3 regions of the Bradyrhizobium sp. SMVTL-02 genome follow, and region 3 is predicted to be linked to each of the others. Evidence: riboswitches for the same ligand, from Rfam matches in the RefSeq annotation. Region 3 holds a riboswitch; each other region holds the start of a gene.
The links. Region 3 has a riboswitch for S-adenosylmethionine ahead of ACNJYB_RS27530 (IS66 family transposase). Riboswitches for the same ligand answer to the same signal wherever they lie in the genome.
Positions count from the first base shown of each region.

Region 1: another riboswitch for S-adenosylmethionine. It lies ahead of ACNJYB_RS37500 (O-succinylhomoserine sulfhydrylase); the one in region 3 lies ahead of ACNJYB_RS27530 (IS66 family transposase).
Region 2: another riboswitch for S-adenosylmethionine. It lies ahead of metX (homoserine O-acetyltransferase MetX); the one in region 3 lies ahead of ACNJYB_RS27530 (IS66 family transposase).

Region 1 covers NZ_CP182469.1:7,811,659-7,821,304, forward strand. Annotated here, with positions in the region: gene ACNJYB_RS37455 (helix-turn-helix domain-containing protein) at 1-96, opposite strand, end outside; tRNA gene ACNJYB_RS37460 (tRNA-Gly) at 331-404, opposite strand; gene ACNJYB_RS37465 (helix-turn-helix transcriptional regulator) at 703-1,542, shown strand; gene ACNJYB_RS37470 (VOC family protein) at 1,598-1,957, shown strand; gene ACNJYB_RS37475 (SRPBCC family protein) at 2,103-2,441, shown strand; gene ACNJYB_RS37480 (hypothetical protein) at 2,542-2,958, shown strand; gene ACNJYB_RS37485 (MATE family efflux transporter) at 2,955-4,400, opposite strand; gene ACNJYB_RS37490 (hypothetical protein) at 4,756-5,808, opposite strand; gene ACNJYB_RS37495 (2'-deoxycytidine 5'-triphosphate deaminase) at 5,894-6,952, opposite strand; SAM riboswitch at 7,110-7,189, shown strand; gene ACNJYB_RS37500 (O-succinylhomoserine sulfhydrylase) at 7,264-8,451, shown strand; gene ACNJYB_RS37505 (SGNH/GDSL hydrolase family protein) at 8,491-9,483, opposite strand; gene ACNJYB_RS37510 (SGNH/GDSL hydrolase family protein) at 9,496-9,646, opposite strand, start outside.
Region 2 covers NZ_CP182469.1:6,846,160-6,855,805, forward strand. Annotated here, with positions in the region: gene ACNJYB_RS32690 (MOSC domain-containing protein) at 1-615, shown strand, start outside; gene ACNJYB_RS32695 (TIGR02594 family protein) at 764-1,408, opposite strand; gene ACNJYB_RS32700 (alpha/beta fold hydrolase) at 1,624-2,487, shown strand; gene metW (methionine biosynthesis protein MetW) at 2,629-3,291, opposite strand; gene metX (homoserine O-acetyltransferase MetX) at 3,293-4,495, opposite strand; SAM riboswitch at 4,581-4,660, opposite strand; gene ACNJYB_RS32715 (chorismate mutase) at 4,866-5,714, shown strand; gene hisC (histidinol-phosphate transaminase) at 5,749-6,846, shown strand; gene ACNJYB_RS32725 (prephenate/arogenate dehydrogenase family protein) at 6,843-7,781, shown strand; gene ACNJYB_RS32730 (DUF2125 domain-containing protein) at 7,886-9,070, opposite strand; gene ACNJYB_RS32735 (gamma-glutamylcyclotransferase) at 9,282-9,646, shown strand, end outside.
Region 3 covers NZ_CP182469.1:5,749,760-5,759,405, reverse strand. Annotated here, with positions in the region: gene poxB (ubiquinone-dependent pyruvate dehydrogenase) at 1-922, shown strand, start outside; gene ACNJYB_RS27560 (cytochrome ubiquinol oxidase subunit I) at 946-2,349, shown strand; gene cydB (cytochrome d ubiquinol oxidase subunit II) at 2,346-3,329, shown strand; gene ACNJYB_RS27550 (hypothetical protein) at 3,704-3,982, shown strand; one part of gene ACNJYB_RS27545 (IS630 family transposase) at 4,083-4,694, opposite strand; one part of gene ACNJYB_RS27545 (IS630 family transposase) at 4,696-5,031, opposite strand; gene ACNJYB_RS27540 (hypothetical protein) at 5,491-5,739, shown strand; gene ACNJYB_RS27535 (DUF6894 family protein) at 5,736-5,969, shown strand; partial or broken gene ACNJYB_RS27530 (IS66 family transposase) at 6,475-6,938, opposite strand; SAM-I-IV-variant riboswitch at 7,070-7,168, opposite strand; gene ACNJYB_RS27525 (hypothetical protein) at 8,059-8,238, shown strand; gene ACNJYB_RS27520 (Crp/Fnr family transcriptional regulator) at 8,414-9,118, shown strand.

The sequences.
Region 1 (9,646 bases), 2.1 Mb from region 3:
GAGCAGCGCCGCCGTCGCACTGCTCTGCGCCCGCTCCACCCGCCCGATCATGGCCCGGCTGACACCGGAGCGGCCTGCAAGTTCGTTCAACGTCATGCCCGCCTGCGTCCTCAACGTCTTCAAGCGACGACCGATCGCGCGGTCGAGTTTCTACTGGTCCATGGTTGCCATCCGAACATTGCCCGACACGAGGACCGCACCCATCGGGGCGGGAGAAGCTTAAGGCTGGCGAGGCGCGCGTGCCGGGGTCAAGGAGCTAATATATTAGAATCTTTGCGAAGCGCGTCTGCGGCTCACGGCTGGATCAAATGGAAATGCTGTCGGGAAACCTGGAGCGGGCGAAGGGAATCGAACCCTCGTATGCAGCTTGGGAAGCTGCCGTTCTACCATTGAACTACGCCCGCGTGTGCGCTGCTCCGCGCCCATCCTGATTAGCCGAGACGGCGCCTCCCGCCAAGCGGTTTGGCGCCTCTGCCGGACAGTTGTTAACGTCCTGGCGAGATTTCGGGGGCGCCGGATTGTGGCGGTGCTATGATCGCCCCGTCGGGGGAAAAGCGTGCACTGAGTGGGGCGTGTGCATGGTGGGGCGTGGCTACACGATGTTCGCCTCTTTGGAGGGCGCCCATCCGCTCGCCAGCCAGACGCTGTTCGAGGCGCTGCTGCCCGTTGCTCCGCCGTGCGCGCCTACCTAGATAGGGCCGCATGGATGCGACCACGCTGCTGACGACAGGATCGATCACCGTCTCCGAGTTTCGCTGCGATGCGGGACCGGACGACACGCCGTTCGCGGAATGCCGCACCGGACATTCCATCGCCTATGTCCGCTCCGGCAGTTTTGGCTGCCATTGCCGTGCCGGCTTCTTCGAGCTGGTGGCGGGCTCAATGCTGGTCGGCGCCCCCGGCGAGGAATACACCTGCACGCACGAGCACGTCAGCGGCGACCTCTGCCTCGGCTTCTTCTTCAGCGAGGACCTGGTCGACGCCCTCGGCGGGCGGCGCGAGGTCTGGCAGGTCGGCGCGACACCGCCGCTGCCCGAGCTGATGGTGCTGGGCGAGCTGGCCCAGACGGCGGCAGATGGCAACAGCGACCTGGGTCTCGACGAGATCGGGCAAGTTCTTGCGGGCCGCTTCATCGACGTCGTCTCCGGCAAGGCGCGCAAGCCGGCCACGCCGACCGCGCGAGACCGCCGCCGCGCCGTCGAAGCCGCGCTGTGGATCGACGACAATTCGCATGCCGACCTCGACCTCGAACAGGCCGCAAGGCAGGCCGGCCTCAGCCCATTCCACTTCCTGCGGCTGTTCGCGGCCGTGCTCGGCGTCACCCCGCATCAATATCTGGTCCGCTCGCGGCTGCGGCACGCCGCGCGCAGGCTTACTGAGGACGACATCGCCGTCACCGACATCGCCTATGACGTTGGGTTCGGCGACCTCTCCAATTTCGTCCGCACGTTTCATCGCGCTGCCGGCGTGTCGCCGACCAAGTTCCGGCAGGCCTCGCGCGGCCAGCGCAAGATTCTCCAAGAGCAGCTCGCCCTGAACTGACTAGGGTCGTCTCCGGCGCGCGCCAGTTGCGGCGCGCCTTGCAATGGAGACGATCATGTACGACCACATCGGATTGCGCGTTGCCGACCTCGACGCCGCCACGCGGTTCTACACCGCGGTGCTGGCTCCGCTCGGCTACGTCCTGTGCTCCAGCGGCGAGGGCTATGCCGGTTTCGGGCCGAAGGGCGAGCCGGGGCTGTGGCTGCATCTGGACAGGGGCCGGAAAGCCGACGGCGCGCATATCGCGTTTCGCGCCAAGGATCATGACGCGGTCAAGGCGTTCCACAGCGAGGGCCTGAAGAGCGGCGGCCGGGACAATGGCGGCGCCGGGCCGCGTAGGGATTACAGCCCGACCTATTATGCGGCGTTCTTGATCGACCCCGATGGCAACAATGTCGAGGCGGTTTGCCCGTGAGCTCCAGCCACTCGCTCCGTCATCGCGAGGAGCTCTAGCGACGAAGCAATCCAGACTGCTTCCGCGGGAAGATTCCTGGATTGCTTCGCTACGCTCGCAATGACGGTGTTTGTTGCAATCATCGAACATCATCAAGGACACCTTCATGGGCTCCATCCACAACGACATCCCCCTCCCCGTCCCCGCCCGCGACGTCTGGGACGCCGTGCGCGATTTCGGCGCGCTGCCGCAGCGGCTGGTGCCGGGCTTCGTCACGGCCTGCACGCTCGACGGCGACGCGCGCATCGTCACCTTCGCCAACGGCTCCGTGGCGCGCGAGGTGCTGGTCGATTGCGACGACGCGCGGCAGCGCCTCGTCTATGCAATCAACAACGAGCGGCTGAAGCATTACAGCGCCTCGGTGCAGCTTGCGACTTATGTCCAGGGCCAGACGAAGGAAGCCGTCGCCGCCATGCACCGGGCATCCCCGCCCGTTCCTCCGTGATGTTTTTCACAGAGCCGCGCCCTCGCGGGCCGTAACCATGCCCGCGTGCGTCCGGTTGGCTCCGCTCTCCCGGCGGCGCCGCGCACGCGAGGAGCATGCCATGAGGGGTGCGGACAAGGTGATCTGTCAGGCGGCCGTCGTGCTGCTGCTGTTTTCGATGTCGAGCGTGCCGGCGAAGGCGCAGTTCCTCGGCGGCGGAGGTGCCGGTGGCCAGGACATGATGACCCAGATGGCGCCGATGCTGGAGATGATGAAGGCGAAGATGGGCAAGCGCCGCTTTGCCATGCTGATGCAGACCATGGGTCCGATGATGAGCCGCATGATGGAGAACGGCGGCGGCGGCCTCGGCGGCATGATGGGGGGCGGCTACATGCCGAGCGGGCTCGGCGGCATCGGCGGCGGCGACATCATGGGCATGCTCGGCGGCTCCGGTGGCGGCGACATGATGGCGATGATCCCGCAATTGATGCGACTTGCCAATGCCGGCGGCGGTCATCGCCGTCACAGGCGTCGCTAATCCGTCGCGCCGGACAGCGCCGGCCTGATCGCGGGCTTGCCCTCGCGCGGGCCCCAACGCGTCAGCACCACGCTGGAGCATGACAGCAGGCCGAGCACGACCATCGAGCTCGCGGCCAGCCAGAAGAAGCTCTGTGCGGTGGCCTCATGCGTCAGCAGCCACCAGCCGGCGGCCGAGATGTAGATCAGCCGCGCGGTCTGCGCCAGCACCGGGCCGATCACCTTCGCCGCGCCTTGCGAGGAGAAGTACATCGTCGTTGCAAGGCCGAAGAACGCGTAGAACGGCCCGACCGTCGAGAGATATTGATGGCTCGCCGCGCGCACGGCCGCACTGTCGGTGAAGATGTTGACCCACAGATCGGGGAAGATCGCAACGAGGCATGCCGGTGCACCGACGGCCACGAAGGCGGCGGCACTGGCGATCCACGCAATGCGCCGGGCGCGCGCGATGCGGCCGGCGCCGATCGCCATCCCGACCATGGGCACGCAGGCAATGCCGAACGAGAACGCGATCGAGGTCAGCAGAAATTCCAGCCGCGCGCCGACGCCGTAGCCGGCGAGGATCGCGGTGCCGAACTTCGCCAGCATGTGGGTGAAGATCGAGATCGTCAGCACCGATTGCAGCGGGGAGAAGCAGGCGATGGCGCCGACCTTGAGAATGTCGAAGAACATCGCCCACTGGATGCGCAGGCCGCGCAGCTTCAGTGCGATCCGCGCGCGGCCGGAGAACAGGTACCAGCCCATGATGCAGATGTTCATGGTGTAGGCGATCAGCGCGCCAGCCGCGACGCCGCGCATGCCGAGCTGCGGCACCGGGCCGAGCCCGAGGCCGAGCGTGCCGCCGAGCAGGATCTGCCAGGCCGCCGAGTTGAGGATGAGGAACGACGGCAGCTTCATGTTGCCGGTGCCCCGCAAGACGCCCGCCATGGTGTTGAGCAGCCAGGGCAGCACGGCGCCGCCGAAAAATACCTGCGCGTAGGCGATCGCATGCGTCAGCACATCGCCGCGGCCGCCGAGCATTTCGAGCACCCTGGGCCCGAAGATCAGCATGCCCAGCATGAAGACGAGGCCGAAGCTGATGCCGATCAGCATCGCGTGCATGGCGAGCGTGCCGGCCCGCTCGCGGTCGCCGGCACCGAGCGCGCGTGCGATGGCGGAAGCGACCGCGCCGCCCATGGCACCGCCGGACATGGTCATGGTGAGGATCACTGTCGGAAAGACCAGCGCCATCGCGGCCAGCGCTTCGACGCCGAGCCGGCCGATATAGGAGGTCTCGGCGATCACCGTGCAGGTGCCGGCCGACAGCGCGATCACGTTCGGCCAGGCGAGGGAGAGCAGCGTGCGCAGGATCGGCCCGTCCACCAGCGCGCTCCTCACGGGGCGCGGGGGCGGCGGCAACGGGCGCTCTTGCTCATCGACCGGGATCTCGGCGATGTCGGACATGTCCTCTCCCGGACGCAGGCGCCATTTGCGGCGCAGCAATCACTCGGTGTGCCAATGACTTTGTTCGCGCGAAAGGCGCAGCGAGAGGCTTGTTAGCACGGCAATCGCCGATTCCTCCTGCGCCTGATGCAGGCGTGCCCTGCGGCAGCGCATTTCAGCGCGTGGAATTGCGGCTCCCTCTTCTCCCTCTTCTCCCTCTCCCCGTTCTTACGGGAGAGGGTTGGGGTGAGGGGCCGCTTCCGCAACGACGGTGGCAACTGGACTCGCAGAGAGTCCCCCTCACCCGGAATTTGCTGTCGCAAATTCCGGCCTCTCCCCGCACGCGGGCAGAGGCAAAGCACGGCGACACTGTCGCTTACCCGATCGTCCAGACCAATGGCGGACGGCCACCCGCGGCCGGCCGCATCTGCACGCCGATGTGTCGTCCGCAACCTGCGGCCAGCCCTTCAAACAATCCCTCCAGCACCTTTGCGCAGGCGGGGTGATAATCGGGCACGTCGTCCATCAGTTTCCAGTTCTGTTGGCGGAGTTCGAACGCGCCTTCGGACTGCGTCATCTCGGCGGCATCATCCTGCGCGGCGAACAGAGCATTGAGAAACGATGCAAACTCGCGCGCGCGACCGCGGGTCATCGACAGCGCCGCGGCGACCTCGTCGAAATATTGCATGCCGATCAGCCTGCCGGTGAGGTGGAGGAGATAGCCGGCATCTTCGGGGCCGAGCTGCTGCACCATCACCGGCGCGGCGGTGCGGACATATTCCATCGCGTAGTTGCGATAGGCCTTTTCCAGTCGTGGTTTCGGCCAGCTCGAGACCGGCAATGCCGGTGCGGTCCTGGCATCGAACAACGGCGCCTCCAGATGCCGCGCGAACACCAGGCGCTGATCGGGCTCGAGCGGATGGTCGTACTGGTGATAGTAGCCTTCGAGCCCGTCCTGGCCGTCGACGCTCTGCTTGGTGCAGACGAAGCCGAGGCGCAGATCGCCGAGCGCAACGCCATTGTTGGCGTGCCAGCCGCGCAGCATCGCGCGGCTGACCTCGCCCGGCACGCCGCAGATCGCGCTGCCCTTCCAGATCCACCGCGGCGGCGGATAGCGGATCCAGGCCTTGCGGTCGCTCTCGTACATGTATTCGACATGCACGCCGCCGATCCAGTTGGAGAGATAGTGATATTGCGCGGCGGCGACCGCCGGCGGCAGATGGCTGAGCCCGAGCTTTTGCAAGCCCGGCAGGAAGCGCTCCTGCTGCTGGCGGCGGAAGACACGGAACACGAACTCCGCCGCATCCGCAGTGCCGCGGCGCGTGACGACGGTCAGGATGAGGCCGGTGAAGTAAGCGTGGTAGAGATCGGCGACCGCGCGCCAGCGCTTCCATTCGGCTTCCTGCGCGGCGTCAGTTGCGGCGGTCATGATCGCTCCCGGCTTGTTGTTTTGCGGGAGTGTGTCATTGCGCGAGGAGTGGCGCAACCGGAGGCGCTTTCTGTCGTAGCCCGGATTACACCCGGAAATGCTTGCTCAGCTTCAGACCCTGCGCCTGGTAGTTCGAGCCGATGCGCTGGCCGTACATCGCATCGGGGCGCGCCAGCATCTTCTCGTAGACGAGGCGGCCGACGATCTGGCCGTGCTCGAGGATGAACGGCACCTCGCGCGAGCGCACTTCGAGCACGGCGCGCGATCCTAGCCCGCCCGCACCGGCATAGCCGAAGCCGGGATCGAAGAAGCCGGCATAGTGCACGCGGAATTCGCCGACCAAGGGATCGAACGGCACCATCTCCGCGGCGTAATCGGGCGGCACCTGCACGGCTTCCTTGGAGGCGAGGATGTAGAACTCGCCGGGGTCGAGGATCAGGCTGCCGTCGGGACGGGCCGAGATCGGCTCCCAGAAATCTTCCACGGCGTAGCCGGCGCGGCGATCGACGTCGACGACGCCGGTGTGGCGCTTGGCGCGATAGCCGACGAAGCCATTGCCTTTCTCGCCGGAGAGATCGACGGAGACGGCGACGCCGCCGGAGAGATCGGCATCGGCGATGTCGACGAGGCGCTCGGCGGCGTGCAAGCCATCGAGCTCGTCGGCGTTGAGGATGGCGTCCCCAGTGCGGAAGCGCACCTGGCTGAGACGCGAGCCCTCGCGCACCAGCACCGGAAACGTCTTCGGGCTGATCTCGGCATAGAGCGGGCCGTGATAGCCGGCGCCGATCATGTCGAAACGGCGGGTGCCGTCGGCGATCACGCGGGTGAAGACGTCGAGCCGGCCGGTCGAGCTCTTCGGATTTGCGGCTGCGACGATTTCCGGCGGCAGCGCGAGGCTCTCGAGCAGCGGCACGATGTAGACGCAGTTGGTCTCTAGCACCGCGCCGTCGGCGAGGCTGAACTCGTGCAGCTTCAATTCGTCGATGCGCTCGGCGACGGTGGCGCCGGGCCCGGGGAGAAAGCTGGCGCGGACGCGATAGGCGATGTCGCCGAGACGCAGATCGAGGCTCGCCGGCTGGATCTGGCTTTCGACGAAGTCGTAGGCCGGCAGGATGAGACCCGCCTCCGCCATCGCCGCGATCATGCGGTCGGGCAGGATTCCATTGGCATCGGCGGCGACCGTGAAACTCAACCGGGGGTCCTCATCTGGGGTCAGAGCATCCGGACATGCGGAAAATACGAGTCTTTCAGGGCTAGCCGATGGACGCCTTGACGGAAAGGGCATTGCGGAATATGAGCATCACTTATCCCGTGGTGATTTGAGCCGGCCGGCTTGCAGCCACGTTAAATAAATCGCTAAACAGGCCGGGGACCTCTGTGATCCCGGCCAGTGGAGATATCCAGGCCGGTTTTTTTGTGACCGTTTTCGCTCCAATGGTCACGTCGGAGGGTCCTATGTCGAAGTCGCCTGCTGCCTACCGCCCCGAAACCCGCCTGGTCCATTCCGGCACCCTGCGCTCGCAATATGGCGAGACGTCGGAGGCGCTGTTCCTGACGCAAGGCTATGTCTATGCCAGCGCCGAGGAGTGCGAGGCGCGGTTCAAGGGCGAGGACCCCGGCTTCATCTATTCGCGCTACTCCAACCCGACCATTGCGATGTTCGAGCGCCGCATGATCGAGCTCGAGGGCGCCGAAGCCGCCCGCTCCGCGGCAACCGGCATGGCCGCAGTGACGACCGCGATCCTGGCACCGCTGAAGGCCGGCGATCACGTGGTCGCCTCCCGCGCGCTGTTCGGCTCGTGCCTCTACGTCATCCAGGACCTCCTGCCGCGCTACGGCATCGAGACCACGCTGGTCGACGGCCTCGATCTCGACCAGTGGCAGCGCGCACTTCGCCCCAACACCAAGACGTTCTTCCTGGAGAGCCCGACCAACCCGACGCTCGATGTGCTCGACATTCCCGGCATCGCCGCGATCGCGCACAGCGGCGGCGCGCGCCTCGTCGTGGACAACGTGTTCGCAACGCCGATCTGGCAAAGCCCGCTCGCGCTCGGCGCCGACGTCGTCGTCTACTCCGCGACCAAGCACATCGACGGCCAGGGCCGGTGTCTCGGCGGCATCATCCTGTCCTCGGAAGCCTTCATCGCGGAGCACCTGCACAATTTCATGCGCCAGACCGGCCCGTCGATCTCGCCGTTCAACGCCTGGGTCCTGCTCAAGGGCCTGGAGACGCTGGGCGTGCGCGTGCGCGCGCAGACCGACACGGCAGCGCGCGTCGCCGAGGTGCTGGCGAGCCATCCGAAGATCTCGCGCCTGGTCTATCCCGGCCGCGCCGATCATCCGCAGGCGGCGCTGGTGAAGAAGCAGATGCGCGGCGGCTCGACGCTCGTCGGCTTCGAGGTGAAGGGCGGCAAGGCGGCAGCGTTTCGCGTGCTCAACGAGCTCAAGCTTGCGAAGATCTCGAACAACCTCGGCGACGCCAAGAGCCTCGTGACGCATCCGGCCACCACGACGCATCAGCGCCTCAAGCCGGAAGACCGCGCCGCGCTCGGCATCAGCGAGGGTTTCATCCGCTTCTCCGCGGGGCTGGAGCATGCGGACGATCTGATCGAGGATATCACCGCGGCGCTGGAGAAGGCGTGATCTTCCTTGCCCTCCCCTGGCGGGAGCAGGTAAGAGCCGTCACATCGGCCGATACGTCCTCACATCCGCCGGCACGTTCACCCCGAGCTTGATCTGCCCGACGGAGCGGATGATGTCGTCGCCGAGCAGCTGGGCGAAGCAGGCGTAGCCCCAGTCATTCATGTGCAGGCCGTCGGCGATGACGAAGCTCTCGACCGGGATCGACTGGTTCTCGTGCCAGTCGCGCATCACTTCGAAGCGCGGGAAGATGCCGACGTGGCGGAGCTCGGCGACCTTGCCGAGCAGCTTCACCATCCTGCCGGCGCTCTCCTTGCGCTGATTGACGGCCGGCGAATATTGCGGATCGACCAGCACGATGTCGGCGCCGCCGGCGGCCTGGATGCGGGAGATGCCGTCCTCGACCAGTTTTGCGGTATCGCCGGGATCGAGATTGCGCAGCACGGCGTTGGTGCCGACCTGCCAGATCACCATGTCCGGATGCAGGTCGATCACCTGCGTCTGAAGGCGCTTCATCATCTCCGGCGCATCCTCGCCGCCCACGCCGGCGTTGACGACGGTGATGTCGGCGGTCGGATAGTGCCGGCGCAGCTGTGCGGCGAGACGGTTCGGATAGTTGAAATCGGGCGAGCTCGCGCCGTAGCCGGCGGTCGACGACGAGCCGAACGCGACGATCACGACGGGCTGGCCGGCCGCGAGCTTGGCCGCGACATGAGGGAGCGAGCCCATCGTCTTCGAGCCGCCCTTCGGCGGCAGGCATGGCACGCGGTTGAAGATATCGCCGGCAGACTTGGCGGCCTGCTTGACCTTGTCGATGGCGCGCGCGGTGATGCCACGCTGCTCGGGGGACGTCACGGCGCCCGTGGTCTGGGAACGCGAGGCGGGAGCGGGATCAGCGGTTTGCGCCGGCGCTTGCGTCGTCTGCGCGGCTTGCGCCTGCGCGCGCGACTGCGACACCGGCGTCAGCAACAGCAGCGCTGCCGCCGCTGATATAGCCAGCCATGCCGTCGGGCAAAAAGGGCGGAGAGAACTCATTAACGCTAGACCTCAATTTTGCTGCTGGGCCGGCCCCAGATGGGCTGCGTCAAACACGAACTGTGCCAACGCCCGGCCAAGGCAATCATGGACCTGTTTCGCCAGCTCCGGCCCGTGGGACGGGCTGAACAGGTCGAACTGACCCTGGTCATTCCACTGCCGC
Region 2 (9,646 bases), 1.1 Mb from region 3:
AAGCCGAAAATCCTGTTCCTGATGCTGGCCCGCAATGAGCGCCTGGCCTCGCTCGACAGCCGCTTCGAGGACGCGACCAACCGCCTGACCATCCGCAGGGACGGCCAGATCGTCGCCAGCGGCGATCTCGAGACCGCCGCCGGGCGCGCCGCCATCGAGGCCTACTTCACCGAGAACTTCCAGCCGGAGCTGAAGGGCCCGCCGAAGGTGCTCTCGGGCCGTGATCACAGCTTTTCCGACCTGGCCCGCAAGGTCCTGTCCATCATCAACCTCGACAGCGTCCGCGCCATCGAGGCCATGCTCGGCGGCACTGCCGTGCATCCGCTGCGCTTCCGCGGCAATCTGTACGTCAAGGGCTGGCCGGCCTGGTCCGAGCTCGACCTCGTCGGCCAGACGCTCGCGATCGGCGAGGCCAGGCTCAAGGTGGTCAAGCGCATCGTACGCTGTCCGGCCACCAATGTGGACCCGGTGACGGCCAAGCGCGATCTCGAGATCCCGCCGACGCTCTCGCGCCATCTCGGCCACATGGATTGCGGCATCTATGCCGAGGTCGTCGCCGACGGCGAGATCGGGGTGGGCGATGCGGTTGCGGTGGAGCAGCCAAGGTTGGTGTGAACCGATGTCGGCTCAACATCCTCCGTCAGTGCGAGCGCGGCGAAGCAATCCAGAGATCTATCCGCCGAGGCAGTCTGGGTTGCTTCGTCGCCCGCGCGAAATTGCTTCGCAATTTTGCGCGGGCTCCTCGCAATGACGGGGTGAGGCCTCAGTTCGGCATCACATAGGCATAGATCCGGCCGCGCGAGACCGGCGCCTCGCGGACGCGGTTGCCGCTGTTGCCTGAGATCATGACCGGATTGCCCTGCGCATCGATGCCGGTGATGATGCCGACATGGCCGCCGCGGCGGCCGCGCGACATCACCGCGATGGCGCCGACCTGCGGGCCGGAGACGCGCGTGCCGTAATGCGCGAACGAGTTCGCCATGTCCGAGCCGGTGCCACGATGGCCGGTGTGCTCCAGCACCATGTTCATGAAGCGCGCGCACCACAGGCTGCCGCGCCCGGTCGGATTGCCGCCGAGATAGCGGCGCGCCTCGGACACGACGCCCGAACCGCCGCCGAAGCCGGCGCTCATGCCAGCACCGCCGGCGTTGGCATTCGGATCGTAGCTGGCATGCGTGTCGGCGAAGGAGCCCGCCTGCAACTGTGCCACGCTGCGCTCGAAGCGCGAGCTGCTTGCATGATCGCGATAGTGATGATGTCTGGCGTGGTGCGCGTGAGTGTGCCGCTCTGCGCTGTGACGATGATGCGGCCGCGCCGAGGCCGGAGAAACCAATGCGGCAACCGCCGCGAAGAAGACCGCCAGCGCGACAACACAACGCGACAGGCGGAACGCAAACAACTCAAACATTCTTCATCCTTCGTTGACACCCCTCTTTCCCGTCGGCCCGTGTGGTGGCCGACATCCGCCGGGGCGTAAAGCTTCCGGATGTGGCGAGAAAAAGACGCAACGTCGGCGAATAGCTGCGATGATTTTGCGCCGGTGCTGGTGCGAAGCTGCCGCATTGCGGACATCAACATTAACTGCGATCCTGCAAAGGCGTCTTGAAGAGAGGGAAACAGTTAATGCCCCACGCCACGACTTGGGATGACGTCCGCATCTATTTCGAAGAGGCGGGTCAGGGAACGCCGATTATTTTTCTGCACGAGTTCGCGGCCGACTATACCAATTGGGAGCCGCAGATGCGCTACTTCTCGCGCGGCCACCGTTGCATCACCTATTCGGCGCGAGGCTACACCCCGTCGGACGTGCCTGACGGCGAGGTCTACACCTACACGCATTTCTACACCGACGCGCTGGCCGTGCTCGACCATCTCAAGATCGAGCGCGCGCATCTCGTCGGGCTCTCGATGGGCGCCTACTCCTCGCTCCAGATCGGCCTGAACGCGCCGCATCGCGCGCTGTCGATGACGCTGGCCGGCGTCGGCTCCGGCTCCGAGCTCGAGAATCTCGAGGCCTGGCGCAAGCAGTGCCGCGCCAATGCCGAGCAGTTCGAGACGCTGGGCTCTGCCGAGGTCGCCAAGGTCACGCGCGAGGCGCCGAGCCGGATCCCCTTCCTGGTCAAGGACCCGCGCGGCCATGCCGATTTCTACGCCGCGCTGGCGCGGCACGATGCGAAGGGTTCGGCCAACACGATGCGCGGCTTCCAGGGCGGCCGGCCCTCGATCTACACGATGGCGGATGCGATCGCCAAGGTGGCGACGCCCGCGCTGATCATCTGCGGCGACGAGGACGATCCCTGCGTGGGAGCGAGCCTGTTCCTGAAGAAGCACCTGCCGGCCGCAGGACTCGCGATGTTTCCGAAGTCGGGCCACGTGCTCAATCTCGAGGAGCCCGCGCTGTTCAACGAGAGCGTGGAGCGATTCGTGACGCTGGTTGAGGCGGGACGATGGCCGGTGCGTGATCCGCGGTCGCTGGCGGCGCATTAGGCGCCGCCAGGTATTCCGTCATTGCGAGCGCAGCGAAGCAATCCAGAGTCTTTCCGCGGACGCATTCCGGATTGCGTCGCTGCGCTCGCAATGACGGTGGACAGACCTCAGCTCCTCATATTGAGGAGCGCGAACGGAAGGCTATTTGCCCCCGCCGCGGCTGAGTAGAAACACGCCCTGCTCGCCGAACATGTTCCACACCCACCAGGGCAGGTTCAGCGGCACCGGGCGGCCGTAGAGATCGAGCGCCACGGCGCGCTCCATCTTGACGTTGATCGCGTCGCAGAGCTCGACGAAATCCTTGATGGTGCAGAAGTGGATATTGGCGGTGTCGTACCAGGTCGCGGGCAGGTTCTCGGTGCGCGGCATATGGCCGCCGATCAGGAGCTGCAGCCGCATCTTCCAGAAGCCGAAATTCGGGAACGAGACGATGGCGCGGCGGCCGATGCGCAGCAGATTCTCCAGCACCACCTTCGGCTGCCGCGTCGCCTGCAGCGTTTGCGACAGGATCACGTAGTCGAAAGCGTCGTCGGGGTAATTGACGAGGTCGGTGTCGGCGTCGCCCTGCACCACCGCAAGGCCCTTGGCGACGCAACGGTTGACGCCCTCGCGCGACAGCTCGATGCCGCGGCCATCGATGCCGCGGGCCTCGAGCAGTTGAAGCAGGTCGCCGTCGCCGCAGCCGACGTCGAGCACTTTCGAACCCGGCTTGACCATCTCGGCCACCAGCAGATGGTCGGCGCGAACCTGGCCGGACTGCCCGGCCGCAACGCCGCCGAGCGGCAGCACTTCCTGCACTGACATCCTAGCCACCACAGCCATTCAATCCGCGCGCCTTGCCGGCCGATTGCAGGAAGGCGCGGGAGATGTCGAAAAACTCGTGCACGTCGAGCAGGAAGGCATCGTGGCCGCGATCGGTCTCGATCTCGGCAAACGACACCCGCGCGCTCGAGGCGTTGAGCGCATGCACCAGCGCACGCGATTCCGAGGTCGGAAACAGCCAGTCGCTGGTGAAGGAGACGACGCAGAAGCGGGTCTTGATGCCTGCGAACGCCTTTGCCAGCACGCCGTCATGGTCGGCGGCGATGTCGAAATAGTCCATCGCGCGCGTCAGGTAGAGATAGGAGTTGGCATCGAAGCGCTCGACGAAGGACGAGCCCTGGTAGCGCAGATAGGACTCGACCTGGAAGTCGGCGTCGAACGAGAAGGTCGGCAGGTCGCGATCCTGCATGCGCCGGCCGAACTTGCGATGCAGCGCGGCGTCGGAGAGATAGGTGATGTGCGCCGCCATCCGCGCCACAGCGAGGCCGCGATGCGGATGGATGCCGCGATCGGCATAGCCGCCATTGTGCCAGTCGGGATCGGCCATCACGGCCTGGCGGCCGAGCTCGTGAAACGCGATGTTCTGCGCCGAGTGTCGCGTCGAGCAGGCGATCGCGAGCGCGGAGAACACCCGGCTCGGATAGGCCGCGGTCCATTGCAGCACCTGCATGCCGCCCATCGAGCCGCCGACCACAGCGAACAACGTGTCGATGCCGAGCCGGTCGATCAGCATCGCCTGCGCGCGGACCATGTCCGGAATGGTGATGACGGGGAATTCCAGACCCCACACCTTGCCGGTGGCGGGATTGATCGAGGCGGGCCCGGTCGAGCCCATGCAGCCGCCGATCACGTTGGAGCAGATGATGAAGTACCTGTCGGGATCGAGCGGGCGGCCCGGGCCGACCAGGGTCTCCCACCAGCCGGGCTTGCCGGTGACGGGATGCACATTGGCCACGTGCTGGTCGCCGGTCAGCGCATGGCAGATCAGGATCGCGTTGGAGCGGTCGGCGTTGAGCTCGCCATAGGTCTGGTAGGCGATCTGGAACGGGGAGAGATCGACGCCGCAATCGAGCGGCAATGGCTGCTCGGCGCCGAAATGCGCGATGAGCGAGCTCGGGTGATCCGCCTCATGCGACCGATCGTCGGTACTGATCGCCGGGCTCGGAATCGACTTGACGACAACCATCATCGACCTCGTTTGCGACTGCCGCTCGACTGTCGCTGACATCAGGCCATGAAAAACCCGGCCTGAACGATAGGTTCGGCCGGGATCGGAAGCGTCCCCGGCCTGTTTAGCGAGTTTTTTAACGTGGCTGCAAGCCGGCCGGCTCAAATGACCACGGAACAGGCAAAAACCTACCGGCTTGGGCGGTTTTCGTCAAGTCGCGGTCCGGATCAGCCAAATTCGTCCCTGCCTCGCCGGCCGAACAGGCCGTCATTTCTCTTTGCTTTCGTCGCCCTGACTGCCTAATCAGGACGTCGATCGCAGCGGATCGGACCCTACCAGTCTCTTTGGCCGGCCCGCATTGGAACGCCTCTCAACAGTCCTGTCAGATATGTCCCAACGTCCGCCCGCGCCACCATCACTGCAGGAATTGCGCAAGGAGATCGATGCGATCGACGAGAGCATGCATCGCCTGCTGATGCAGCGCGGCGACATCATCGACCGCCTGATCCAGGTGAAGCAGACCCAGGAGGTCGGCTCGGCCTTCCGCCCGGCGCGCGAGGCCTCCATGATGCGCGAGATCGTGCAGCGTCATCGCGGCATCCTGCCGCTCGACACCGTCGAGAGCATCTGGCGCGTCATCATCTCGACCTTCACCTATGTGCAGGCGCCGTTCTCCGTGCACGCCGACATCTCGGTGAGCGAGCCCGCGATGCGCGACTCGGTCCGCTTCCATTTCGGTTTCACGGTGCCCTATGTCGCGCATTTCAGCGCGCAGGCTGCGGTCGAGGCGGTGGCGAAATCCAAGGGCGACCTGGCGCTGGTCTCGGCGACCTCCAGCCGCACACCGTGGTGGCTCGAGCTGGAGGCAGAAGGCGCACCGAAGATCATCGCGCGGATGCCCTTCGTCGAGCGCGCCGACCATCCGGCCGCGCTGCCGGTGTTCGCGATCTCGCGCGTCGCCGACAGCGCCCTGGTGACCGAGGTCGAGACATTCAGCGTGCGCGTATCAGGGTGGAATGCCGAGGTTGCGCGCACCCTGTCGCCGCTGGCCGACATCGTGGCGGTGCCCGACACCGCCTTCGACGGCGCGGCGCTGCTGGTCTCGGTCACGGCTGCGAGCAGCATCGACAAGATCAAGGCTGCCCTGATCGAGGCGGGGGCCTCGGTGCGCTCCACGGCCCTCGTCGGCAGCCACGCAACGCGCTATACGGTGGCCCCGACCGGGTCGAAATCGTAAATCGCGTACCGCCTAAGCCACTCCGGAGTTGAAGATGTCCCGCCCCGTGCCGAACCCCGGCATTCTCGATATTGCGCCCTACACGCCCGGCAAGACCCCGGTGCCGGAGCCGGGCCGCAAGGTGTTCAAGCTCTCGGCCAACGAGACGCCGTTCGGGCCCTCGCCGAAGGCGATCGAGGCCTTCAAGCGCGTGGCGGATCATCTGGAAGACTACCCCGAAGGCACCTCGCGCGTGCTGCGCGAAGCGATCGGCCGCTCGTTCGGACTCGATCCGAACCGCATCATTTGCGGCGCCGGCTCGGACGAGATCCTCAACCTGCTCGCCCACACCTATCTCGGCCAGGGCGACGAGGCGATCTCCACCACCCACGGCTTCCTGGTCTATCCGATCGCGACCATGGCGGTCGGCGCCAGGAACGTGATCGCCGAGGAGACCAACCTCACCTGCAACGTCGACGCCATCCTCAAGGTGGTCACGCCGAAGACGAAGCTGGTCTGGCTCGCCAATCCCAACAACCCGACCGGCACCTACATTCCGTTCGACGAGGTCAAGCGCCTGCGCGCCGGCCTGCCCTCGCACGTGCTGCTGGTGCTGGACGCCGCCTATTGCGACTACGTCTCGCGCAACGATTACGAAATGGGGATCGAGCTGGTCGCGACCACCGAGAACACCGTGGTGACGCACACCTTCTCCAAGATCCACGGCCTCGCCGCGCTGCGCGTCGGCTGGATGTTCGGGCCCGAGCACATCATCGACGCGGTCAACCGCATTCGCGGTCCCTTCAACGTGTCGACGCCGGCGATGTATGCCGCGGTCGCCGCGATCGAGGACACCGCCCATCAGGCGATGTCGAAGCAGTTCACCGAGACCTGGCGCAACTGGCTGACCGAGGAGATCACCAAGCTCGGCCTGAGGGTGACGCCGAGCGTTGCCAATTTCGTGCTGATCCACTTCCCGACCGACAACGGCAGGACCTCGGACGACGCCGACGCCTTCCTCACCAAGCGCGGCCTCGTTCTGCGCGCGCTGAAGAACTACGGCCTGCCGCATTCCCTGCGCATGACCATCGGCACCGAAGAGGCCAACCGCCTCGTCGTCGATGCCTTGCGCGAATTCATGGCCGGCAAATGAGCGCGAAACCGCATTTCCAGCGCGTCGCGCTGATCGGCTTCGGCCTGATCGGCGGCTCGATCGCGCGCGCTGCGAAGCTCCAGGGCCTGGCTGGCGAGATCGTCACCACCGCGCGCTCGGAGAGGACGCGCGCGCGGGTGATCGAGCTCGGCATCGTCGACCAGGTGGTGGCGACCAATGCGGAGGCCGTCAAGGACGCCGACCTCGTTATCCTCTGCATTCCTGTCGGGGCCTGCGGGCCGGTGGCGCAGGAGATCGCGCCGCATCTGAAGCCGGGCGCTGTCGTCTCCGACGTCGGCTCGGTCAAGGGCGCGGTGGTCAGGGACATGGCGCCGCATCTGCCGCAGGGCGTCCATTTCGTGCCGGCACATCCGGTCGCGGGCACCGAGCATTCGGGGCCGGATTCCGGCTTCGCCGAGCTCTTCATCAACCGCTGGTGCATTCTCACGCCGCCGGAGGGTACCGACACTGAGGCCGTCGCTCACTTGCGCGCCTTCTGGGCGGCGATGGGCGCCAAGGTCGAGGTGATGACGCCGGATCATCATGACCTCGTGCTCGCGATCACCAGCCATCTGCCGCATCTGATCGCCTACACCATCGTCGGCACCGCCGACGAGCTGGCGCAGGTGACGGAGTCCGAGGTGATCAAATTCTCAGCCGGCGGCTTCCGCGACTTCACCCGTATTGCCGCATCAGATCCGACGATGTGGCGCGACGTGTTTCTCGCCAACAAGGAAGCGGTGCTGGAGATGCTCGGCACCTTCACCGAGGATCTTGCCAAGCTGACCCGCGCGATCCGGCGCGGCGACGGCGAAGCACTGTTCGATCACTTCACCCGCACCCGCGCCATCCGCCGCGGCATCGTCGAGATCGGCCAGGATTCGGCGGCAGCAGATTTCGGCCGCCAGCACGGGCAGCTCGAGAAGAAGCCGTAGCCCCCTCTCTCCTCCGTCATTGCGAGGAGCGCAGCGACGAATCAATCCAGACTGTTTCCGACGAGAAAGCCTGGATTGCTTCGCTTCGCTCGCAATGACGAGAACTAATACAGCGGCGGGATCTGACCGACCTTGACCGGGCCGAGCAGCACGGCACCGTCGTCGAATTTCAGCGGGAAGCTGCGCGCCTTCTTGCCCTCGAGCGTGCTCTCGGTGCCGATCGAGTTGATGCCGGCCGCCAGGCCGGCATTGGCGTTCTGCTTGATGACCTTGCCGAGGCCGGGAACGGCGCGATCAAGCGCACCAAAGAGATTATTGAGGTCCTGCGACTTCACGCCGGGCGCGACGCGATCCAGCGTCGCCTGCGGTACGCCCTCTTCCAGCATCTTCTCGATCCCGAGTGCCGGGATCACGCGCTCGAGCCCGGTCACCGTCATCTGCAGCTCGCCGTCGAGTCGGCCATTGGGCGACAGGCCGAGCGTGCCGGCCGCGACTGCGATCATCTCGCCCTGCTGGATCCGCGACTGCAGGATCTCGATATGGCCGCCGGCGGCCTGGATCTCGCGGAAGCGCTGCGGCCAGGGCTTTGGCGTGAGGTCGGACAGGCCGGTGATCTTCGCCCGCGTGTCGGCCTCGAACGGCTCGGCGAGCAAGGGATGAACGCCCTGGATGCTGGCTTGCGCGACGTGGAGCACGGTCTCGATCACGGGATGATCGGCCGGCGAGCCGTCCGCAAGGCGCCCATGCAGCTCGATCTGCTTGGCGCGCGCGAGCGGCACCTGCATGCTGCCGTCGAGCCGGTTGATGTTGGGGTCGTCGAACACGAGAGAGGCGCGCTGCGGCACGGCCGGCAGGCCGACCACGCTGCTGCGCCCCTTGCTCCAGTTCACCACGAAGGTGTTTTGCGTGACGCCGTCGGTCAGCGTCGCCGGCGCCGAAAACTCGGCGATCACGAGCTTGGGATCGTAGACCTGGGCGACGACCAGGATGTTGTCGAGCCTGGCGGTGAACGGCGTCTTGCTGGCATTCTGCGAGACCAGGGCGACGCTGGCGCCGGAGCACTGGACCTCGAAGCGGAACGGGAAGCCCGCGATCGAGCGCTTGGCGCAATCATAGATGCGGCCGGACCTGGCCTCCTGCGCGCGCCAGGCGTCTGCGGCGACCTCGGCCTGCGACGCGGCATAGAACCAGAAGCAGGTCCACGCGACGGCGAGGATCAGCAGGAGAACGGGTGCGATGAAAAGGCCCCAACGGGAGCGGCGGCCTGTGGCAACGGTCATATCGGACATGCGGCGACCCTTTGGCCCCAGATTCAGGCAAATGTAAGCGGGACCGGCCCCCGACGAAAGGCCGAGAATCCGCTTCGCTTGGCGGCCCGGTTCTGCTAAAGCGCGACACGATTTGGAAACATCGTCGTCGCGCTTTAGCTCCTTGTTTGAGCATGGTCTTTGCGGAAAACCGCTTCACACTTTTCCGGATCATGCTCTAGCCGTGCCCGAAATGTCGGAAATCACCCTCCCCTCCGTCACCACAGCCAAGGGCGACCTCTGGGTGTTCGGCTACGGCTCGCTGATGTGGCGGCCGGGCTTCGAATTCGAGGAGCGCGTCCCGGCGCGCCTGGTCGGCGAGCATCGCGCGCTCTGCGTCTATTCCTTCGTGCATCGCGGCACGCCGGAGAAGCCGGGCCTGGTGCTCGGGCTCGACCGCGGCGGCGCCTGCCGCGGCATCGCCTTCCGCGTCGCCGAGAAGAACCGTGCCGACGTCGTCGCCTATTTGCGCGAACGCGAGCAGGTCACGTCGGTCTATCGCGAGGTGATGCGCTCGGTGTGGCTGGAGAATGATGCGCGCCAGCGCGTCTCGGCGCT
Region 3 (9,646 bases):
GCTGCTGTTGCTAGGGACGGACTTTCCTTACCGGGCATTTTATCCAGAACGTGCAAAAATAGCGCAGGTCGACGTGCGGCCCGAAGCGCTCGGAAATCGATGCTCACTTCATCTTGGCCTGCTGGGCACGGTCAAGGACACCCTGGAAGCTGTGCTGCCGGCGATCAGGGAGAAAGCGGACTCAAGCCATCTCGACGACGCCTTGGCCGACTACAAAAAGGCGCGCAAGGACCTCGATGCGCTGGCGGAGAGTGGGCCGAATAGTACGATCATTCATCCCCAGTATGTCATGCGACTGGTGAACGAGCTGGCGGCTGACGATGCCGTATTCACCTGCGATGTGGGAACGCCGATCATCTGGACGGCGCGCTATCTCAAGGTCAACGGGAGGCGGCGGATCATCGGCTCGTTCAACCATGGATCGATGGCTAATGGCATGCTGCAAGCAATCGGTGCTCAAGCAGCATATCCGCAACGCCAGGTGATCTCGATGTCGGGCGACGGCGGTTTCAGCATGATGATGGGAGATTTCATCACGCTGATCCAGACGGGCCTGCCGGTCAAGGTTGTCGTGCTGAACAACGGGACGCTCGGCTTCGTCGAAATGGAAATGAAGGCAAGCGGCTTCCTGGACACCGGTTGCGATCTCAAGAATCCCAACTTCGCGTCCATGGCCGATGCGATGGGCGTTCGTGGCATCCGGGTCGAGAAGCCGCAGGACCTGAGAGCTGCGCTGGAAACTGCGCTGGCGCACAAAGGACCGGTTCTGGTCGACGTGGTGAGCGCTAGGCAGGAACTGGCGATGCCGCCCGAGACGACGCTCGGCGAGGCCTATCACTTCGGTATGTTTATGATGAAGGCGGTGCTCGACGGCCGAGCGAGCCAACTTATCGATCTCGCAAATGTCAACCTGAGGCGCTGAAAGCTGGAAAAAGGACTGAAGCGATGGAGTGGACCGCTCTTCTATTGTCTCGGGTGCAGTTTGCCTTCACGGTCTCGTTCCACATCATTTTTCCTTCGTTTACGATTGGCCTTGCTGCGTGGCTCACGGTGCTTGAGGCCTGTCACTTGGTCACCGGCAAACCGGTCTACCGTCGCCTGTTCGAATTTTGGCTGAAGATATTCGGCGTGACGTTTGGCCTCGGTGTCGTCTCGGGGATCGTGCTGGCATTCGAATTCGGCATGAACTGGAGCCGGCTGTCACAGGTGACGGGGCCGATTCAGGGGCCGTTGCTCACCTATGAGAGCTTCACCGCCTTTGCGCTGGAAGCATCATTCTTCGGCGTATTGATCTTTGGACGAAGCCGGGTGTCGCCGCCGATCTACCTGTTCTCAACCATGATGGTGGCACTCGGTACGACGTTCAGTGCCTTCTGGATCATGGTCAATAATAGCTGGATGCAGGCTCCCGTCGGTTACGCGATCGAGAAGGGTGTGTTTGTCCCGACCGAGTGGCAGGCGATCATTTTCAGTCCGGTCGTTTGGGTCCGTTTTCCCCACATGCTGATCGCCGCCTATCTGACAGGCGCGTTTTGTGTCGCGGCGACCGGCGCTTGGTACCGCTTGAACAGCAAATTCGCGGTGGAAGGCATGCTGATGTTGCGCATGGGGCTCTTTCTTGCAGCTCTCCTGGTGCCCATTCAATTGTTCTTTGGGCACCTGAACGGCGACTACGTCCACGAGCGGCAGCCCGCCAAATTTGCGGCAATTGAGGGCCGTTGGCATGACGAGCAGCCCGCCAGCGAGGTCTTGATTGCCATTCCCGACGAGGCGAGGGAGGAAAATCGTTTCGAACTGAAGATCCCCTATCTCGGCAGCCTCATTGCCTCGATGCGGCTCGTCTCGAAGGAGGTTGGGCTCACCAGCTTTGCCAAGGAAAACCGACCGCCCGTCTTGATCCCATTCTTTGCCTTCCGGGTGATGGTCGGCTGCGGTCTTCTGATGATGGCGCTGGCGTGGCTTGGCTCACTTTATCTTCTGCTCGATCGAAGGAAAGGCGAGCGCCTGTTGCTGTGGGCGACATTCCTGAGCTTTCCGCTGCCGTTCATTGCGACGCTGACAGGATGGTTTACCGCCGAAGTGGGCCGTCAGCCCTGGAGCGTCTACGGTGTGCTTCGAACGGCAGATGCCGTCACGCCCACGCTCACGGTCCAGGCAGTGACAGTCTCTTTGATCATTTTCGCCGTTGTCTATCTCGTCATCTTCGGTTTCGGAATGCTTTATGTCAATCGCCTCTTGAGGGCAGGCCCCGTCCGTTCCAAGCCCATCCTTCCGCTCAATCCGAAGTATTCCTTCGCTGTTGTGGGCAACAAACCTGTTCCGGAAACCGCGCAAGGGAGTGCAACATGATCCTGTTTTGGGCAGGCCTGATTGCAACGACGATCTTGCTTTATGTGCTGCTGGACGGTTTCGACCTTGGTGTGGGCATCTTGTTTCCCTTTGCGGACGAATCCAGCCGGCGCAAGATGCTGGCCGCCATCTCGCCGGTCTGGGACGGCAACGAGACCTGGCTGGTGATCACAGGCACTGTCCTGTTTGGTGCTTTTCCAACGGTCTATGCTGCGCTCCTGTCGGCGTTCTATCTGCCGCTGGTGCTTATGCTGTGCGCACTGATCCTGCGCGGCGTCGCCTTCGAGTTTCGCTCCAGAGCACTGGTCGGCTCTCGCTGGATCTGGGATCTCAGCTTTGCAGGCGGATCGCTGGTCGCGACCTTCATTCAAGGGATGACGGTTGGCGCGCTGGTCGAGGGTCTGCCCATGAAGGAGGGTCACTATATCGGCGGGATCTTTGGCTGGTTCAGCCCCTTCGCCGCTCTCTGCGGCCTTGGGCTCGTGCTTGGCTACAGCCTGCTCGGCGCAAGCTGGCTGGTGAGGAAGTGCGAAGGACAGGTACGGGGGCGCGCCTACCAATTGCTCCCCCTACTGACAGTTGGCGTCCTTGCCTTTCTGGCCACCGCGTTTGTTCTGGCGATCGCTATGCATCTGAGTCTGATGAACCGCTGGTTTGAGCGCCCATACCTATTGATATTTCCTCTGATCGGGGTGGTATCAGCGTTCGGATTGCTGAGAGGCGTGCGACGACGAAACGATCTCGCTCCGTTTAGATGCGCAGCGCTGATCTTTGCGGCGGCGTTCGGCACGTTGGCCTGCTCCTTCTGGCCCTACATGATTCCGTTCGCGCTTACCGTCGGACAAGCGGCCTCGCCGAACGAGAGCCTAACGTTCATGTTCTGGGGCGCCGGCCTCTTCGTAATGCCCCTCACGCTCGTCTACACGTTCGTCGTCTACCGTATGTTCCACGGAAGAGTGGCGGAAGCGGGCAACGAATAGGAATTACCTTGTTTTTCGCGGCGAGCGGCAAAGATGCGGCATCGCTCTCCTCGTTGGTGAACGATCTGTGCGGTGCGAGTCACGCCGCCAGATGCCGAGAAGAGGCGCTGAACGATGGATGCGTCGGTTATTCCAGGCCTCGCTGCACTGGCCGGAGCTGCCATCGGAGGGTTGACCTCGGCGACAGCGGCTTGGTTTACACAGCGCAGTGTCGTACAGGCCCAATGGGTCTCCAGTCAGGCTTTGCGCCGCCAGGATCTCTACCGCGATTTCATCGAAGTCGCTGCCAAATGCTATATGCACGCACTCCAGCACGACCGACCGGACGTTGTGGGTGTGGTTCGTCTCTATTCCACATCTCGCGGATGCGCGTCTTGTCCTCATACGCGGTCCTGGAAAAGGCCGAGCAAGTCGCGCAGAAAATCCTCGATACCTATTCCGAACCCGACAAGAGCTTCGTCGAACTGCGGGCCATGATCAACGATCACACTATCGACTTGCTCCATGACTTCAGCCAGGCTTGCCGGATCGAGCAGGATTTTCCGGAAAAGGGTGCTCTCTCAAGAATGGCCAGAACGGCGACCGATCTAAGCCCGGGCGAGGATATTGCTTCGTTGCTCCGACTACGCGAGCGGAACAGCTCAGCAGGATGAGGCATCGTTGAAGCAGGCCTGACCGCGCAGCTTCATGACTCGCTGCCTAAACGGATAGGTGCTGTGTCCGTCGCGCACGAGCTATTCCTGCTAGAGCGTTTCACATTTTGATTGAAGCATAACCGGCGCTGGCGAAGTAGTTGGCGCATTCGCGAGGCTGGATGTCTTGGACGAGGTGACCGATATGGCGCCAAGTCTCCTCGATTGAGCGCTTCTGAGCTTGCCGCATCCAGTGTTTGATCTTGGAGAAGGCCTGTTCGATTGGGTTGAGGTCGGGCGAGTATGGCGGCAGGTACCAGAGTCTGGCGCCAGCAGCCTTGATCATTTGCCTGACGGCTTTCGACTTATGGCTTCCGAGATTGTCGAGAATGACGATGTCGCCTTCACGCAGGGTTGGCAGGAGAATGTGCTTTACGTAACCACGGAAGCATTCACCGTTGATCGGGCCATCGAAGACGCAGGGTGCCGTGAGTTGGTCATGGCGGAGCGCGCCGAGGAATGTGAGGGTACGCCAGTGACCGTGCGGAGCGAAGCCGCGCAGGCGCGCCCCTTTGGGTCCCCAGCCTCGCAAAGGGGCCATGTTGGTCTTGATCCAGGTCTCATCGATGAAGACGAGCCGGCCCGGATCGAGCCCGGCCTGCCAGGCTCGCCAACGCAAGCGCCTACGAGAGACGTCGGCGCGAGCCTGTTCGAGGGCGAACAGTGTTTTTTTTGAACCGCAGCCCTTCCCGGCGCAGGAACAGCCAGACCGCATTGTGTGAGACCTTGACCCCACGGGCTGCCAGTTCCGCCTTCAGACCATGCAGCGTCAGGTGCGGCGTCTGAGTGATCCGCTCGACGATGAAGGCGCGGTGCGGATCAAGCACAGGCTTGCGGTGACCACCCATCTTGCCGGGCGCTACCGAGCCGGTCGTTCGATAACGCTGTGACCACTTCACAACTGACGAGACAGCAACGCCAAACCGTTCCGCCACAGATCGGCAGCTCTCACCTTTGGCAACAGCGGATACCGCACGCTTACGCAAATCGTTGGAAATTGGTCGGACCATCGGATGCTGGCCTCCAGCCCAGCCAGCATCTTGAATCATATTCGTCCCAGACCCGGAATCCCTTCCGATTCAATAAATCCGTGAACCGCTCTAGCGGTTGCGTTCCACCCGCCGACTGTCGCGCAAACCCGATTCCCATATAGCGAAATCACAACGTCTCGCAACGACTAACGCTGGCTTACAGAACATAACGAGCAATTCCCTCCCTCTGAGCGCATTATGGCCCAATGAAAGAGGAGACACCCATGGTGAAGCACTCCGAAAATCCAAGACACGGTAACGCCACGCGTTGCGCAGTATGCGCCGGCAGATTTGGTCTCGTCCGGCACTACTCTTGGCAAACTCCGCTTTGTTCCACGAAGTGCGTCGATCGTTTCAAGGCTCGCCGGGCATGCGATTATGACTGGCTGCCCCGGCTTCAGCCTTGGCCCAGAACGCCGCGAACCGCGTGAGGGCACCATGACCATAGATATCTCACGGCGAGCCACGGAATGCCTGAAAACTGCACATAGTTTGCTCCGCGTGGCCAAGACCATGACTGACCAGGCGATTGCATATCAACTTAAGGTGCTTGCCGAGAACTACGAGCGGCGGGCGGAGAAGGCTTCGCGCGTTGATACTGAGAAAGCGCTGGCTCGCGCTGCTGCTGACGCCCAAAGCGAGGCGGTGCTTGAAAACGAAGTGATGCTAGAAGGAGGCTGGACATGACCCAGGTGTATTTCCACTGCTCCAACAGCAAAGAGGAGTTGGTTGATAGCTGCGGCACCGTGGTGGAAGATCTTGCTGAGGCGCGAGATCGCGCGGCCTCTGTCGTGAGATCACTCACCATGGGGCGAAGCATCGAAGATTGGCGTAGTTGGGTTTTGCACGTCATAGACGACCTTGGTGAAGAGCTGTTTGTCGTCCCGTTCGCTTTCGTGCTCGGTAGGCCCCATTGAGGTCATCATGATCGTAATTCGATCTCCGATGGCACCGCTGCGGCGACGGGCGAGCGACGTCGCGAGCAGCGTGAGAAGGCTCATTGCGACGCCTGCGATCCGTATCGGCCCGAGCGTCATTACATGCGTTGGGGAGGTCCTAAGTGGTTCGTCAAACATCGTGCATCCGCATCTGTCACGATTTCCTGAAAGGAAGCTTGGGCTCGGCATACGTCTGGCCATTCTACCTCGCCGGGCTCCCCCGCCGCCGGTCCTTTCCCTCCCGAGGGCCGGCCGCCCGTTCAAGGTCCTGAAGGGCTCTGGTGGATCGGATTGGCTCGGCGAATCTTCAAACAGGCGAAGTCCTGGTCGTTGAGCAAAACTAGGCGGAGATCTCTGGTGATGGCCTATGAACACTTCTTTTCAGCGGCGCTGCCTCGCCTCCACGGTACGCATACGACGGAGACCGCCTGATTGACGCATGCGCGCGGGGGCCGGGTAGCGCTATGATAGCCCTGCGTGAAGGTTAGGCAGCTTGCTGATCGGTGGGCTTGTCGGCTTGACGCAGGAGCTTCCATTCCCAAGGCAGCAGTTCGTGCAAACGCGAAGCGGGAAGATCGGCGATTGGGCGAGGACGTCGGCGAGCCAGGCTTTGGCGTCGACATCGTTAAGACGACAGGTCGTGATCGTCGTTAGCATGATGGCGGCGCGGTCGGAGCCGCGCGGGCTGCCGGCGAAGGTCCAATTGCGCCTTCCCAAGGCGATGCCGCGCAACGCTCTTTCGGCGGCGTTGTTGCTGAGGCAGATCCTGCCATCGTCGAGGAAGCGGGCAAAGTCGGCCCAGCGCCTGAGCATGTAATTCATGGGTTTCAGGACCTCGGAGGAGCGCGAGAGGGTTTCTCGCTCGCGTAGCAGCCAGGCGTGCATGTCGTCGAGCAGCGGCTTGCTTCTCTCCTGGCGCACGGCACGCCGCTCGTCGGCGGTGCGGCCGCGCGATCGCGTTCGTCAAACAAGGCGGCCCGCAATGGAGGGATACTCAGCAGGGCGCCGGCACCGATCAAAAATCCTCGTCGAGACTGCAACATAAAAAATCCTCCAAGATGGCACATGCATCTGGAGGACTGGCGACCTACTGTTGCCCATGTGGGCCACATCGTCGTGCCACCGTTGCCGGTCAAGGCTGGTTGGCGGGGCCGTCAGGCCCTCTCAGGATGCACCCTCACAGATAGCCCATTTGCAAACCAAGTCAAATTCCAGATTGCCGCCGGCATAGGCCGGATCGAGACCCGTAGATGGTGCTGGCAGCTGTTACTGAGGGGTGGGGGTGCCCCCCGGGGCCGATAGCCGGGATTGAGAGCGACCAGGTACCGGTACCAGTTACCCAGGCATATCTTCGAGCGCAGTGGCAAGCGGCGACCTGTCGGATTCCGCCGGACGTGCTAATCACTCGGCGCGCGCGAATGACCCGAAGCCGACTTCCAACCGATTAGCCACCCACCGTTTCGCGATTTGCTGTAGACTGTCTTATGGACCGGGACATGCTTCAGAGACACCTAAGGGAAGCCGAGCGGCACGTTGCCCAAGGTGAGCGCCATGTTGCGGAGCAGGAGGCGCGTGTTGCGGAGCTCACGCGTCTTGGAGCGGACGTGACGGAAGCGCGGAGACTCCTCGCCAACTTCTATGCGAGCCAGGTCCAGCACATAGAGCATCGGGACCGCATACTTTGCATACTTTGCGAATTGAAAAATTCGAATTAAACACACCGGATTATAGCATGCGTGGAGCGCTACGCGCGAACGTATGCAGTGGCCGGATAGGGAGTGTCGGGTACCATACAGACAAAGATCAGAGCTGCATCTTAAATGGCCGGCCCTCAATCAGCATTTGCGAGGACTGGCCATGGGAGCAACCCGGCGGCGCATAAAGCATGATTTAACCTTCGAAGAGCGGCTTGCGGAAGAAGCTCAGCGATTTAAGGCAGCAGCCGAAAAGGAAGCGGTAGGCAGCACGGCCCGCGAGTTGCTCATGCGGCGAGCTCGGCAAGCCGAAACTGCTTCACGCATAAGCGATTGGCTTAAGTCCCCGGGCTTGCAGCGTCCGAAATAACGCCATGACCAGCGGATACTACGCCTACATCATCGGTCACGACGGGCATATTAAGGAACGCATCGACCTTGTCTGCGACAATGACGAGGAAGCCAAGCGCAGTATTGAGCAGTTGGTGGATGGACACGCCATAGAGCTATGGCAAGAGACGCGCTGGGTAGTGACCTATCGACCCCAAGAGTAAGCCGCCGCAGTTATCGGTGTCGTTAGCTGCTAAGTCGGCTACCCAACAGAGGTTCCCTGACCATAGGAACGACGACCATTCTGACGAATTGCCTTCTATCACTGACACGGGCCCAGAGCCGCAGGCGTCAGTGGCTGAGAGACCAATTGCGCTCCCGCCTGTGGGAGTGCGGTCCATGGCCGATTTCGCCAATCGTTTGCTCAATGCTTTGTCGTCCTCTGACGCGGCGGCGCTCCAGCCTCATCTGAAAAGCGTGCAGCTTCGACAGAAGCAAATTCTTTATGAAACCGGTCAGCCCATCACCCTAGTTTATTTTCCGACGGGTGCCGTCATCTCACTGGTGGTTGACCTTAGTTCCGGGGCGTCTGTCGAGGCGGCGATGGTCGGGCTTGACGGTGTGCTTGGCGCATCGGCGGCGCTGGACGGGAGAAAATCACTGAACCAAGCGATCGTGCAATTGGCTGGCAGCAGCTTGGTATGCGACATCGGTGATCTTGCTTCGATTGCCTTGCAAAGCGTGAGTATGCTTTCGACACTCATCCGCCATGAACAAGCTCTGTTCATGCAGGCACAACAATCAGCGGCCTGCATGTCGTCGCACACAGTCGAGGCTCGGCTCTGCCGATGGCTGCTGCGGGCAAGGGATTTAGCCGGTAGCGACACTCTCGACTTTACCCAAGAATTCCTGGCCGAGATGCTTGGTGTGCAACGGACGAGTGTCACGTTGTCCGCTCAAACGCTCCACGAGGCCGGTTTGATCGAATATAAGCGAGGCAAAATACACCTTCTGAATGTAGATCTTCTGCACGAGGCTGTTTGCGAATGCTACCGAGCGGTGAAAGATCAGTATGAAGCGATTGCCGCATCGAGCGATGATTAAAGGCTGCCTAGGTCAACCGCCGCTCGCCGTTTGGATTGATTTCGTGCAGGAACCTTGCCCCTGCTTGCGGTGTTGGAGAGCAAGTGCAACTACTTAGGAGGAACTCGTATGAGAACTCTGCTATTGACCGGTGTACTGGCGGTCGCTGGCTTCGCTCTCGCCACGCCGATCTCCATTGCACCCGCGTCAGCTCAAGTTGAGGTTGATACTCCACTCGGCGGCGTGAGAGTGGGCCCGGAGCGGCGGTACTACCGAGAGTACGATCGACCCGCTTATCGCGCTCACGGGTATGATCGCGGATATCGCGGTGGTTGCCGCACCGTCACGATCGAGCGCGACGACGGTTCGGTCCGCAGAATCCGCCGCTGCGATTAGCAGTGCCGGACTAGAAATTGATGCCGGGCGCGTCAGGGCCTCTTTTCATTTTGCGAATGTTGACTCGCCCGGAGCGCAATTCCGGTCGTCAGCTCTTGAGGTGGATCGGAGATATTGGGTCAGTTGCCAGTCTGCGATCATGACCCGAGCGAC